DNA from 2 places in the Enterococcus sp. AMC1157 genome. Region 2 is predicted to be linked to the other one. Evidence: a T-box and tRNA genes for the amino acid it is inferred to sense, from the RefSeq annotation. Region 2 holds a T-box; the other holds one or more tRNA genes.

Region 1 (6,417 bases), 1.4 Mb from region 2:
ACCAAACTTTCCATCAATTATCTCCAAATATCCCGGTCCTTTGACTCCTGATTGAAAGAAAAATTTATCTCCATACACAAAAGTTCTCATTTATATTCCTCTCCTTGTTCTTATTAATAAATTTAATATTTATCTTTATTATTCAAGACATCTCTATAGTTTTAAACTACTCCTAAATGAGAAATAAGTCAATACTGGTCTACACCATTTCAGAGATTTTTTTCATTACTTTTGCATACTCAAAACACAACTCCGCTTCACTATTTTTATTGGTTTTTTCATAGATTTGGCCACATAGTGAGAATAACTCTTCCATATGATAGTAACTTAATCTTCGTTGGCCCCATCTAATTCCTTCTTTGGACATAGTTAATGCTTCGGAAAATTGTTCAGTATCGTAAAGAAATTGGGCATAGTTAAAGAAGATTTTGGTTAATTCAAAACGAGTAATTTCTTCTGGAATATGATTTATTTCTTCGTGACTCATTTTTAAGTATTCTTGTGCTTTTTCATATTTATGTATGGTACTGTACACTCTTCCTAAACAACTCATAATAAGAATTTCAATAGGAGAAATAGTTTTTGTATCTTTTGAATAAGTATAAGAAAGTCCTTTTTTTAAAGATTGAATTGCTTGATTGTATTCCTTCGTTAGAAAAAATTCACAGCTACCCAAATAATAGTAATATAATTGAAAATCCGTATCAAAATGAAGATGATCCACTATATTCTTGTCTTTTAGTAATTCAGACATCTTCTGATATTCTTTGTGAATCAAATAAGAATGAATTCGACTAAATAATGCTTTGACTCGTTGAATTTCTTCTGACTCAGAATGTAGAATTTGTTCCATTGTCACATTTAAGCGTTGACACAAGCTTTGTAACACAAGTACATTGGGAATTTCCAAACCATTTTCGATACGACTCAACACACTTTGGGCACAAATTCCTTGGGCTAATATTTTCTGCGTCATATTCTGGTCTTTCCTTATTTGTTTAATTGTTTCTCCAAAACTTTCTTGTTGATTCATAATTCCTCCTAAATATGCTAATTCGCATTTTGCTTTTTGCTCATTTTAACACATAATGTTTAAAAAAGTATTATCAATTTTCTAATGTTCGGAAATTTTATTAGTTAGATCGGAGTGACGTTTATGGAAACGAAAACAAACGTAACATTCAAATGGGAAAACCTTACTTTATCTGGTTTCATTGAAAGAGAATACGAAAATTCATTTTTAGTACAAATTAACGAACCTTCTAAAGAAATCATGGATAAATATAGCGGCCGTATGGTTGTCAGCAAAAAAATCTGTGACTTACTTCCCGAATAAAATGAAAAGCAGCCCTCTTCTATATCAAGAGAGCTGCTTTTATTATTTTTGTCGATAGGTTTCTAAAAACTCCCGCATTTTATTAGTAGTCAATTTTAAATCATCCATATTTGGAAGGTACACAATTCTGAAGTGATCTGGTTCTTGCCAATTAAATCCACCACCATGTACCAATAAAACATGATGTTCATGTAAAAAGTCTAACACAAATTTTTCATCATCCAAAATATTGAAGCGTTTAGTATCAATTTTAGGAAACATATAAAAAGCAGCTTTTGGTTTCACAGCGGAAAGTCCTGGAATATCATTGATTGCTTGATGTATATATTCTCTTTGTTCATAGATTCTACCACCAGGTAAAAGTAATTTATCAATACTTTGATAACCACCTAAAGCAGTTTGAACGATTTGCTGTGACAGTACATTCGAACATAAACGCATAGATGACAACATATTTAATCCTAAAATATAATCTTTAATATGGCGTTTATCTCCACTAATTACCATCCATCCCACTCGGAAACCAGCAACACGATGTGATTTAGATAGACCACTAAAAGTAACTACCGGATGATCAGGCGCTAAAGTCGCAATTGGGACATGAACATAATCATCCATCAACAAACGATCATAAATTTCATCAGAAAAAATAATTAAATCAAATTCTCGTGCAATCTCAACAATTTGCTCCAAAATTTCTTTCGGATACACGGCTCCTGTTGGATTATTTGGATTAATCAACACAATTGCTTTTGTTCTATTAGTAATTTTTGAACGAATATCTGCAATATCGGGGTTCCATTCACTTTCTTCATCACAAATATAATGAACGGGCTTTCCTCCAGCTAAAGAAACCGATGCTGTCCATAATGGATAATCAGGCATAGGAACTAAAACTTCATCGCCATCGTTACATAGCCCTTGCATAGACATCGTGATTAACTCACTTACACCATTACCTGTATAGATATCATTAATCGTCACATTAGGAAAATCTTGTAATTGGCAATACTGTTCGATTGCTTTACGAGCAGAAAAAATACCTTTAGAATCAGAATATCCTTCTGATGAACGGACATTCATAATTAAATCACGAATAATCTCATTAGGTGCTTCAAAACCAAAAGTTGCGGGATTCCCAGTATTTAATTTTAAAATACTAACTCCCTCTTCTTGCATACGATCCGCTTCTTCTAAAACTGGGCCACGAACATCATAACTAACACCTTCAAGTTTACTTGATTTCTCAAAATCTCTCATAGTCATCCTCTTTTCAACTTACCTGGATTAAGCAATAAACAATATTTCATGTATATTTATTTTTTTAATGTTCATATTATAGCAAATATTCTGAATAAACGGAAAGTAATCTGTAAAAAAATAAAAAAAACATAATTATTTCTTCTATTGACATTCATTTAGATAACCAGTAAGATTTTATTGTTATCGCGGAAGTGTTGGAATGGCAGACAAGCATGATTGAGGGTCATGTGAGCGAACGCTCATGCGGGTTCAAGTCCCGTCTTCCGCATTAAATTTAGGATCTGTGGCATGAGTAAAAGCAAGACAAAAATATCCAAAAAATAGAATGATTTTCTTCTATCCTACAGATATTTTATTGTTAAACTACCTATGTCACAGGCCTTTTTTTATTGAAAAATTATCTTCTTGACTAAAACGAACATACGTTTGTATAATAGAGATGAATAATCTTTGGAGTTGATAAATATGAAGACTATCAAAGGATCTATATCAAAAATAAAAATACTAAAGCACTTAGACAACGGCACTCCTCTAGTTAGATTTAATCTAAATGATATTAATTGTTTGATTGCTTTTCACAGTTTAATGTTTCTATTTGAAGTAGCTGAAAATGCTACTGTTGTAGTTGCAGGAGAGTATAATAGCAGAAACCAATTTGTCGTCCGTCGATACTGCGTCATCCAAAACGATCATTTTGCCAAGGTACACACAATTCATACCGACCACTAAGATTAAAAAAGTACATTGGCTACAAAACCAACGTACTTTTTTTAATTAAAATAACCTTGAGCTCCATTTTCAGTACTTTCGTCTTCAATAAGTCCTTTTAAAGAACGATCTAAGATAGGTTTTTTCTTTTCATTTTTTGTTTGTTCACGGTATTGACTTCTAGACATCGCAACGGAACTAGGTTGTTTAAATTTACTTACTGCTGGATCAGAATCTTTTCGATCTTGGAAAGCTGTTGGTTCTGTATCAAACATCAAGTAACTATCTTTTTTCATTGAATCAAGCAATTCTTGATTTGAAACATCCTTCGCTGGTTCATCAGGAATCATTGAAGCAGGAATATATTTAGGAACAAAATAAGAACGACCTGAATATTCTCTTTTTAATGATTTGTTACTTGGTGATGGTTCAGCTTTTCTTTCATTAACTTTGAAACTAGATTGACCGGTATCTCCAAAAAGTCTTTTCTTTCCTGTTGGAGTCACTTCTGTTTGATATTTTTTTGCATAGTCTGGAAGATTTTCTTTATGACGCTTTAATTCTTCTCTCTGCTGGATACTTTGACCCGCTTTTTCATGACTCACTTTTGGTGAACGTCTTAATGAACGCGCTTCTGTTTTTTCGTTTCTATAAACTTTCGCTGATGGATCTTCTTCAGTCATAATCCAATTTTCATCAGTTGAAAATGATGGATATCTTCTTTCTGATTGTATTTTGACGCCTGTATCATCAGAGTATGCAGGAAAACGAAAATGTTTCCGCTTGATATCATCAAAATTTGCCATAATCTACTCATTCCTTTAACACCATATTTCTTTTATCATACCATATTTGTAGAAAATACGACAGTCTCTACAAAGCTCTTATACTCTTATTTTACTACTACTAGATTCAAATAAACAAAGAATTAAAATACTTTAATTAATAAGTTTTCATTAAAAAAATATCCGAAAAACAGAGAGACTTTTGCCCTGTAGAGGGACACTTCATTATCCTTACAAACGATATCTCTCTTCTATTTTTCAGATATTTAATCTCAAATCTCTAATAATTAATTATCGACAAGTGAACCAGCTACCGTACTTCGAATACGATCGATACTTTGCTGTTTTTGTTGACTACTAATTAAGAAGTAACTATTTTCATTTAAGGTTCGATTGGTCAAACGTCTACGAATTTCTTGAGTCATTGGTGTTTCTTCAGCTATAAATGTTAAATCTCTACTAATAAATTTTGGATAATTAGTTGGATTCATTAACATTGCTACATACTCATTGCCATTTCTTCTTAAAATCCCAAATAAGTCATCGGTATAGAAGAAACTCATGTCTCCTTCCTCCAATGTTTTATTTCCAGTACGATACTTAATCCATTTTTGACAGTTGTCATAGATTTCTTGATTCACACCATTCCACGGGAAAAATTTACGATTCTCAGGATCTTTTCTACCAGTCAGACCTGCTTCATCTCCATAATACACACAAGGTACCCCAGGAAATAAGAACATAAAACCAAATGCTAAATCTAATTTTTTTACGTGATTGCCAACCATTGTTAAAATACGTTCAGTATCATGGGTTCCGATATTGTTTAAATTATTGAAGAAAATTTCTTTTGGATAGTTTTCATACAAACGAGTTAAGCCTTTAGCAATCAACTCAGGAGATTTACGTTCATTTAATAAATCAATGGCACCATCTCGTAATGGATAATTCATCACTCCATGCAAATGATCTCCCAGAATATACTCTCGGCGTACCTCATAAGAAATCTTATTGGACGCATCTTCCCAAACTTCACCAATTAAAACAGCATCTGAATAACGACTTAAATTATTTCTAATTCCTTTAATAAATTCATCTGGCAACTCATCCGCAACGTCTAATCGCCACCCATCAATGCCAAAGTCATTCCATTTTGTTAATACACTATTTTCTAAACCATAGATATAATTTTGAAATTTATGGTCATGTTTATTGATTTCTGGTAAATCTTTAATGCCCCACCAAGATTCATAATCGTGTGGGTAATCGATAAAATTAAACCAAGAAAAAAACTCACTATGACGATTACGATATGCTCCTATATCTTCACCATATTCACCATTAACATTGAAATAACGACTATTTTGTCCAACATGGCTAAAGACACCATCTAAAATAACTCGAATATCATTTTTGTGTAGTTCTTCTAAAAGCTCTTTAAAATCTTCTTCAGTCCCTAACATTGGATCAATTTTAAAATAATCAGAAGTATCGTAACGATGATTACTACATGCTTCAAAAATAGGATTTAAATAAATTCCTGTAATCCCTAATTCTTTTAAGTAAGGTATTTTTTTAATAATCCCTTGTAAGTTACCTCCAAAAAAATCCCAACGTAAGATATCACCATTTTGTCCTTTTACATAGACAGGTTCATCTTCTTCTGTTGCATAAAGAAAGGTATTTTTCTTAGGCGCATTAACTTTTTTATCTGGGTTGCCATTATTAAAACGATCTGGGAAAATTTGATAAAAAATACCCTTTCGATACCAGTCAGGTGTTGTCTCATTTTTTTCGTAACAAGTAATCTGAAATTCCCAAATATCCTTAGGTGAAGAAAAACTCTTCCCTTCTCCTCCCGTTTCACTCGCTCCATAATATTCAGTCACTACTTTATCAGCCACTTTTGAATACACTTCAAAATGATAGAAATATAAACCTTTCCCTTGATTAAAGAAGTATTGATAAGAATAATAGTCATTTTCTTGTTTTTCCATCAAAACTCGTTGCTCTTCATGATGATCTTTATGGATAACTAAAACTACTTGGAAAACATACTCCCCGATTACCTCTACGGATAATCGGGCGAGATTATTTACTTTAACAGCACCAAAAGGTTGTTTATGATAACTTTGCCAAGGATTAAAACGGATTAAAGACATTACTAGTTCCCTCTTTTTCTGTATGAGCAAATATTGGTTCAATTTGCCAAATATCTTCTGCGTACAATCTCACGGTGTCATCTGATGAAAAACGACCCGAGTTTGCGATATTAATCAGACTAATTTTACGCCATAGCTCTTGATTTTTATAAGTTTCATTTAT
Region 2 (6,417 bases):
ATAACGCTTTGTTTGAAGTTGACTTGGAAAAACTTTACCAAGTACATCCTGATTTGAAAGAACGAATGGATCAATTTGAAAACGATGATTACCAAGAAGTGCTTGGAAACGTTCATCGTCAATACCACTCTTCTTCAACAGATACCGCATTACTCTATTTAATGATGACAAATCAAGTCACTCAACAAGAGGAGAGTATCGCTGCTGCAACGACTAATAGCTCTGGAGATTTTGGTGGCTTCAGTGGTGGTGGAAGTAGTGGCGGAGGTGTTTCAGGTAGCTGGTAAGCAAAAAACTATCTAGGGAGTACCTAGGTAGTTTTTGTTTTTGGTGGAAAATGAGCTTGTCCGTGATTTGGACAAGGGATTTCTTTATATTTGCTATCTATTTTTATGCTATTTTGTATACTTTAAATAGGGTTTATTTTATTATGTGAGGGGAAACAATTGTCGACTATCGGAGAACAAATTAAAGAATTACGCAACAAACATCACTTAACTCAAAGTGAGTTAGGCGAAAAGCTACATATTTCTCATTCGACTATCGCAAATTGGGAAAGTAATCAAAATTATCCCGACATTCAAACGAAAAAAATAACTGTACTTTATGTATTAGCTACTATGCTACTTTCAGTCATATTACTTTTCTTATTACCAAGAATTATTAACAAAGACATAACCGATGATAGCATGATTGCATCTGCAAAAATCGAAAATAATATTCTCATAGTAGAGACAGATTTACCCTTCTACCGTTCGTATAGTGGATATATGATGGGAAGTTCCACAACAAATAATGCCGTAGAACTAGTAATCAGTACGACATTAGATTTATCAAAAGATGAAAACAAAATAATCGAAATTCCTTTAGAACATGAATGGCTAAAAGAAATAACTACAATTGAACTTACGAGTTCCACATTTGGCTATAGAAAAATTTATTCTACAGTAGAAAGAGACACAGTTGACTCTAATAATCCCTAACCCGATAAATACAAACTCAAATAAAAACACCTCCCTAAGTATTACCTAGGGAGATGTTTTTTGTCTAATTTGCTACAATATTTACCAATTTACCAGGTACTGCAATCACTTTACGGATTGTTTTACCAGCAATATTTTCTTGAATGACTTCATTGTTTTTAGCAATTTCTTCTAGTTCTTCACGAGTAGCTTTCGCAGGAACATTGACTTTGGCACGAACTTTTCCGTTGATTTGTAGGACAATTTCAACTTCATCTTCTACCAAGGCTGCTTCATCAAATGTTGGCCATGTAACATAACTAATGCCTTCATCATTTCCTAGGATTGCCCATAGTTCTTCACCAATATGAGGTACGATTGGTGCTAACAATTGAACAAAACCTTCAACATATTCGTATGGCAATGCATCTGCTTTATACGCTTCATTAACAAAAACCATCATTTGAGAAATCGCCGTGTTAAAGTGTAGTTGCTCATAATCTTCTGTTACTTTTTTAACTGTTTGGTTATAAGCTTTTGTCAGTTTACCGTCATTCACAGTCGTAATACGATCACGCATTTTGCCGTTTTCATCAACAATCAAACGCCACACACGATCCAAGAATTTACGGCTTCCTTCCAAACCATTTTCACTCCAAGCAATGGATGCATCCAATGGTCCCATAAACATTTCATACAAACGTAGAGTATCTGCTCCATATTGTTCAACAACATCATCTGGATTGACAACATTCCCACGAGATTTAGACATCTTTTCATTATTTGAACCCAGGATCATCCCTTGGTTGTATAGTTTTTGGAAAGGTTCTTTTGTTGGAACCACACCGATATCATACAAGAATTTATGCCAGAAACGGGCGTACAATAGATGCAAGACCGCATGTTCAGCTCCACCAATATAGATATCCACTGGCAACCAACGTTCTAGTTTTTCATAGCTTGCCAATTCTGTTTTATTATGAGGATCGATAAAACGTAGGAAATACCATGAACTTCCTGCCCATTGTGGCATTGTATTCGTTTCACGACGGCCTTTTTTGCCTGTTTCAGGATCAACAACATTTACCCAATCATCAATATTTGCCAGTGGAGATTCTCCTGTACCACTTGGACGAATATCCTCTGTTTTTGGTAAACGCAATGGCAATTCTGATTCTGGAACAGTCGTTGTTGTGCCATCTTCCCAATGAATAACTGGAATTGGTTCACCCCAGTAACGTTGACGAGAAAACAACCAATCACGTAGGCGATAACTAATTTCTTTTTTCCCAACCGCTTTTTCTTCCAACCACGCAACAATTTTTTCGATTGCGTCTTCTTTATTCAATCCATCCAGGAAATCAGAATTGATGTGTAGTCCGTCTTCGGTAAAGGCCGCTTCTTCGACATTGCTACCTTCAAGAACTGGAATAATTTCCAAATCAAAGGTTTTTGCAAATTCATAATCACGTTCATCATGGGCTGGAACTGCCATAATTGCTCCTGTACCGTAAGTTGCTAGTACATAGTCGGCAATCCAAATTGGAATTTCTTTACCATTGACTGGATTAATAGCATAAGCTCCTGTAAAGACGCCTGTTTTTTCTTTCGACAAATCCGTACGATTTAGGTCTGATTTTTTCGAAGCTTCATCGACATAAGCCTCAACTGCTGCACGTTGTTCATCAGTTGTAATTGCTTGAACCAAATCTAATTCTGGAGCCAAGACAGCATAAGTTGCACCAAACAAGGTATCTGGACGTGTCGTAAAGACTGTAAAATCTTTATCTGATTCTGCCACTTTAAAGGTCACGTTAGCCCCAACTGAGCGACCAATCCAATTACGTTGCATATCTTTAATGCTTTCTGGCCAATCTAGCTCTTCCAAGTCGTCAATCAAACGATCCGCATAAGCGGTGATTTTTAGCATCCATTGACGCATTGGACGGCGAATAACATCATAGCCCCCACGTTCACTCTTGCCATCAATCACTTCTTCATTCGCAATAACTGTGCCTAATTCTGGTACCCAGTTTACTGGAACTTCTGCTTCATAAGCCAAGCCATGCTCATATAGCTTAGTAAAAATCCATTGCGTCCATTTGTAATATTCTGGATCAGTTGTATTAATTTCACGATTCCAATCATAACTGAAGCCCAATGAATTGATTTGACGGCGGAAGGTTTCAATATTTTTTTTCGTAAATTCAGCAGGATCATTTCCTGTGTCTAGGGCATATTGCTCCGCTGGTAATCCAAAGGCATCCCAACCCATTGGATGCAATACATTATAGCCCTGGCTACGTTTGAAACGAGCTAAAATATCCGTTGCCGTATAACCTTCAGGATGACCTACATGTAGCCCTTGCCCTGATGGATATGGAAACATATCTAATGCGTAAAATTTTGGTTTTCCTTCTTTATCAAGTGTATTGAAGGCATTTGTTTTGGCCCAATTTTTTTGCCATTTCTTTTCAACTTCTTTGTGATTATAATTCACCACTGACTCCCCCTAATTGCAATAGTATAAAATTAAAAAGCCCTATAAGAAGCACAAAAAAGCCTCTTATAGGACGTAATTACGTGGTACCACCTATCTTCACTGGAATATCCAGCCTCAAACGTTTTAACGGTCGTCACCGTATTTTCTCTACTATTCGTTCAAGAAAACAATCACTCAAAGGCGAGTTCAAAAGGTCTTTTGCACATTTCCACCACCCATGTGCTCTCTGTAAAAAGATCGCTATTTACTATTCCTTCTCAAGCGTGAGATTATCATTGAATACATACTATCAAAAATAAGTAGTGAATTCAATTTATTTATTTAGATTGCGAAAATTCATCTAAATATTGCTTTAAATTCGTTAAAAAAGCCGTCCCGATGGCTGAAATTTTACGTTTTTTCTTTTTAATCATCACCATCTTATTCTCAGGAGAGTCCACCAGTGGAATTAATACAATTCCTTGGTTTTGAGGATTTTCCACTAGTCCTGAACCAGATCCATAGGCATTGGTTCGTTGTAAGATTCCCGTCAGTGTTGCACGATCACTCGTATGAATGACTTGGGAAATCCCTGGGAAATCAATTAAGTCCTCCGCAAAGTAAGTATAATTATTGGTTTCTTGCGTAAAACGAACTTGAGCAAAATCATGTAAGTCATCCAAATGAATTTCTTTTTTTGTTGCCAATGGATGCTGAACCCCCATAAAAATATGCGTGCGAAAAGTTGTTAATTCTTCATACTCTAACTCTCCGTTTTCTAGTAAGCGGCTTAAACCAGCTTGGTTGGATTCATTAAAGAGCAAAATGCCAATTTCACTACGGTATTGCTCAACATCTTTGATAACATTCAATGTTGTACTTTCAAAAATACGAAAGTCCTCATACTCGGGGAAATCATGAATCATTTGACTCATAATAATCGCTAAGAAATCATAGTGTTGACTAGAAATCGAAAAATGTTTTTCATTGGAATCATTGGCTAAATAACGATTCTCTAAGAGCTCTACTTGTGCCAGTATGGGTTGAGTATACTGGAAGAAGTCCATCCCCTCAGAAGTTAAAGAGGCTCCTTGTCTCGTCCGCTCAAAAAGTTGGACATCCAACTCTTTTTCCAATTCCTTAATCGCATGAGACAAGCTCGGTTGAGAAATATATAACTTTTTAGCTGCTTCTCTAAAACTCCCATTATTGGCAATCGCTGCTACATAACGCATTTGTTGGATATTCAATTTCTCTTCCCCCTGCTTCATTGATTTTAACTAATATAGTACGGTGTGAATCAAGGAAGGTCAATGTTTTTATGAATTTAATAAAAAATCCAAACAATATAGCGTCCGAAAACTACTATATCGTTTGGATATGTTTAAACTACCATTCACTATTTTACTCTTAAATTTTGACCAACATAAATCGTATCTGATTTCAAATTATTCCATGATTTCAATTGATTGATTGTTGTTCCATTACTTTCAGCCAGTGACCAAAGACTATCTCCACTTTTTACACTATATCTTCCATTCGAGTTACTATTTGTTGAAGTAGAATTAGAAGCTTGTGGTGTAGAAGGAGTCGATGTTCCTTGTTTCACCACTAATTTTTGCCCTGGGAAAATCAAATCACCACTTATATTATTCCAGTTGCGTAGTTGAGTTAACGTGATTCCATGTCTTGAAGCAATTGTTGATAAGAAATCGCCAGACTTCACTGTATACGTTTGGGAACTTGTATTATTGTTCGTATTTGTATTCGTATTATTGTTAGTATTTGTCGGTGTTGATGGTGTGCTTGGTGTCGTGCTACCACTGGCACTACCTTGTTTCACCACTAATTTTTGGCCTGGGAAAATCAAATCACCACTTATATTATTCCAGTTGCGTAGTTGAGTTAACGTGATTCCATGTCTTGAAGCAATTGTTGATAAGAAATCGCCAGACTTCACTGTATACGTTTGGGAACTTGTATTATTGTTCGTATTTGTATTCGTATTATTGTTAGTATTTGTCGGTGTTGATGGTGTACTTGGTGTCGTACTACCACTGCTACTACCTTGTTTTACCACTAATTTTTGCCCTGGGAAAATCAAATCGCCACTTATATTATTCCAGTTACGCAGTTGAGTTAACGTGATTCCATGTCTTGAAGCAATTGTTGATAAGAAATCGCCAGACTTCACTGTATACGTTTGGGAACTTGTATTATTGTTGGTATTTGTATTTGTATTCGTATTATTGTTAGTATTTGTCGGTGTTGATGGTGTGCTTGGTGTCGTGCTACCACTGGCACTACCTTGTTTCACCACTAATTTTTGGCCTGGATAAATTAAATCACCAGAAATGCTATTCCAACTTCTCAACTGACTTAACGTAATTCCATGTCTTGAGGCAATCGCTGACAAAGTATCCCCAGAACTTACTGTATAAGTAGTACCATTTGTTGGTGTAGACGGTGTATTCGTACCAGAATTTCCTGAACTACCTGATCCACCTGTACCAGTATTGGTCATCCCACCCGGTACACCTGAAGCTGGAGAATCAAAACGAGTTAAATTATACTGAGAAATCACTCGATTCAAAGTAGTATTGTAATTTGGATCTGTAGCATAACGTCCTGTTAACCAAGCAGTTGCATCTTGATAAGAATTTGTATTACTTTTCCATGCACCCGCATAATAATAAACACCAGATTGGAAAGAAACAGTTTTAATCGTTCGTGCATTATCTTGGAAAGATTCTAGGAAAGAAGGATACTTTCTAAATGGTTCTTTCATCGTAACAAATTGACCATTAAGATACTCTTGAGTATTCATATACACACTTTCGCCGTTATAACTTCCTTTAATTCCAAATAAGTTATGGTATGGAGCTCTAGATAATAAGCTTTGTCCCCACGCACTTTCAATAATAGCTTGAGCAATCATTACAGATGCATATAAATCATTGGCATCAGCAATCG

What was found. A T-box is a leader RNA that pairs with one kind of tRNA and senses whether it is charged. The one in region 2 lies ahead of leuS (leucine--tRNA ligase), so its partner is inferred to be a tRNA-Leu.
Region 1: it has a tRNA-Leu gene. The T-box ahead of leuS (leucine--tRNA ligase) is inferred to sense a tRNA for this amino acid. The anticodon was not compared.

The regions. Positions count from the first base shown of each region.
Region 1 covers NZ_CM177099.1:255,431-261,847, reverse strand. Annotated here, with positions in the region: gene nagA (N-acetylglucosamine-6-phosphate deacetylase) at 1-90, opposite strand, end outside; gene AC4BBX_RS01285 (helix-turn-helix domain-containing protein) at 200-1,033, opposite strand; gene AC4BBX_RS01280 (DUF2187 domain-containing protein) at 1,157-1,336, shown strand; gene AC4BBX_RS01275 (pyridoxal phosphate-dependent aminotransferase) at 1,379-2,596, opposite strand; tRNA gene AC4BBX_RS01270 (tRNA-Leu) at 2,785-2,867, shown strand; gene AC4BBX_RS01265 (hypothetical protein) at 3,065-3,328, shown strand; gene AC4BBX_RS01260 (hypothetical protein) at 3,370-4,113, opposite strand; gene AC4BBX_RS01255 (glycoside hydrolase family 13 protein) at 4,380-6,254, opposite strand; gene AC4BBX_RS01250 (glycogen/starch/alpha-glucan phosphorylase) at 6,235-6,417, opposite strand, start outside.
Region 2 covers NZ_CM177099.1:1,639,567-1,645,983, forward strand. Annotated here, with positions in the region: gene AC4BBX_RS07870 (TPM domain-containing protein) at 1-287, shown strand, start outside; gene AC4BBX_RS07875 (helix-turn-helix domain-containing protein) at 447-983, shown strand; gene leuS (leucine--tRNA ligase) at 1,048-3,462, opposite strand; T-box leader at 3,529-3,736, opposite strand; gene AC4BBX_RS07885 (LysR family transcriptional regulator) at 3,783-4,694, opposite strand; gene AC4BBX_RS07890 (LysM peptidoglycan-binding domain-containing protein) at 4,844-6,417, opposite strand, start outside.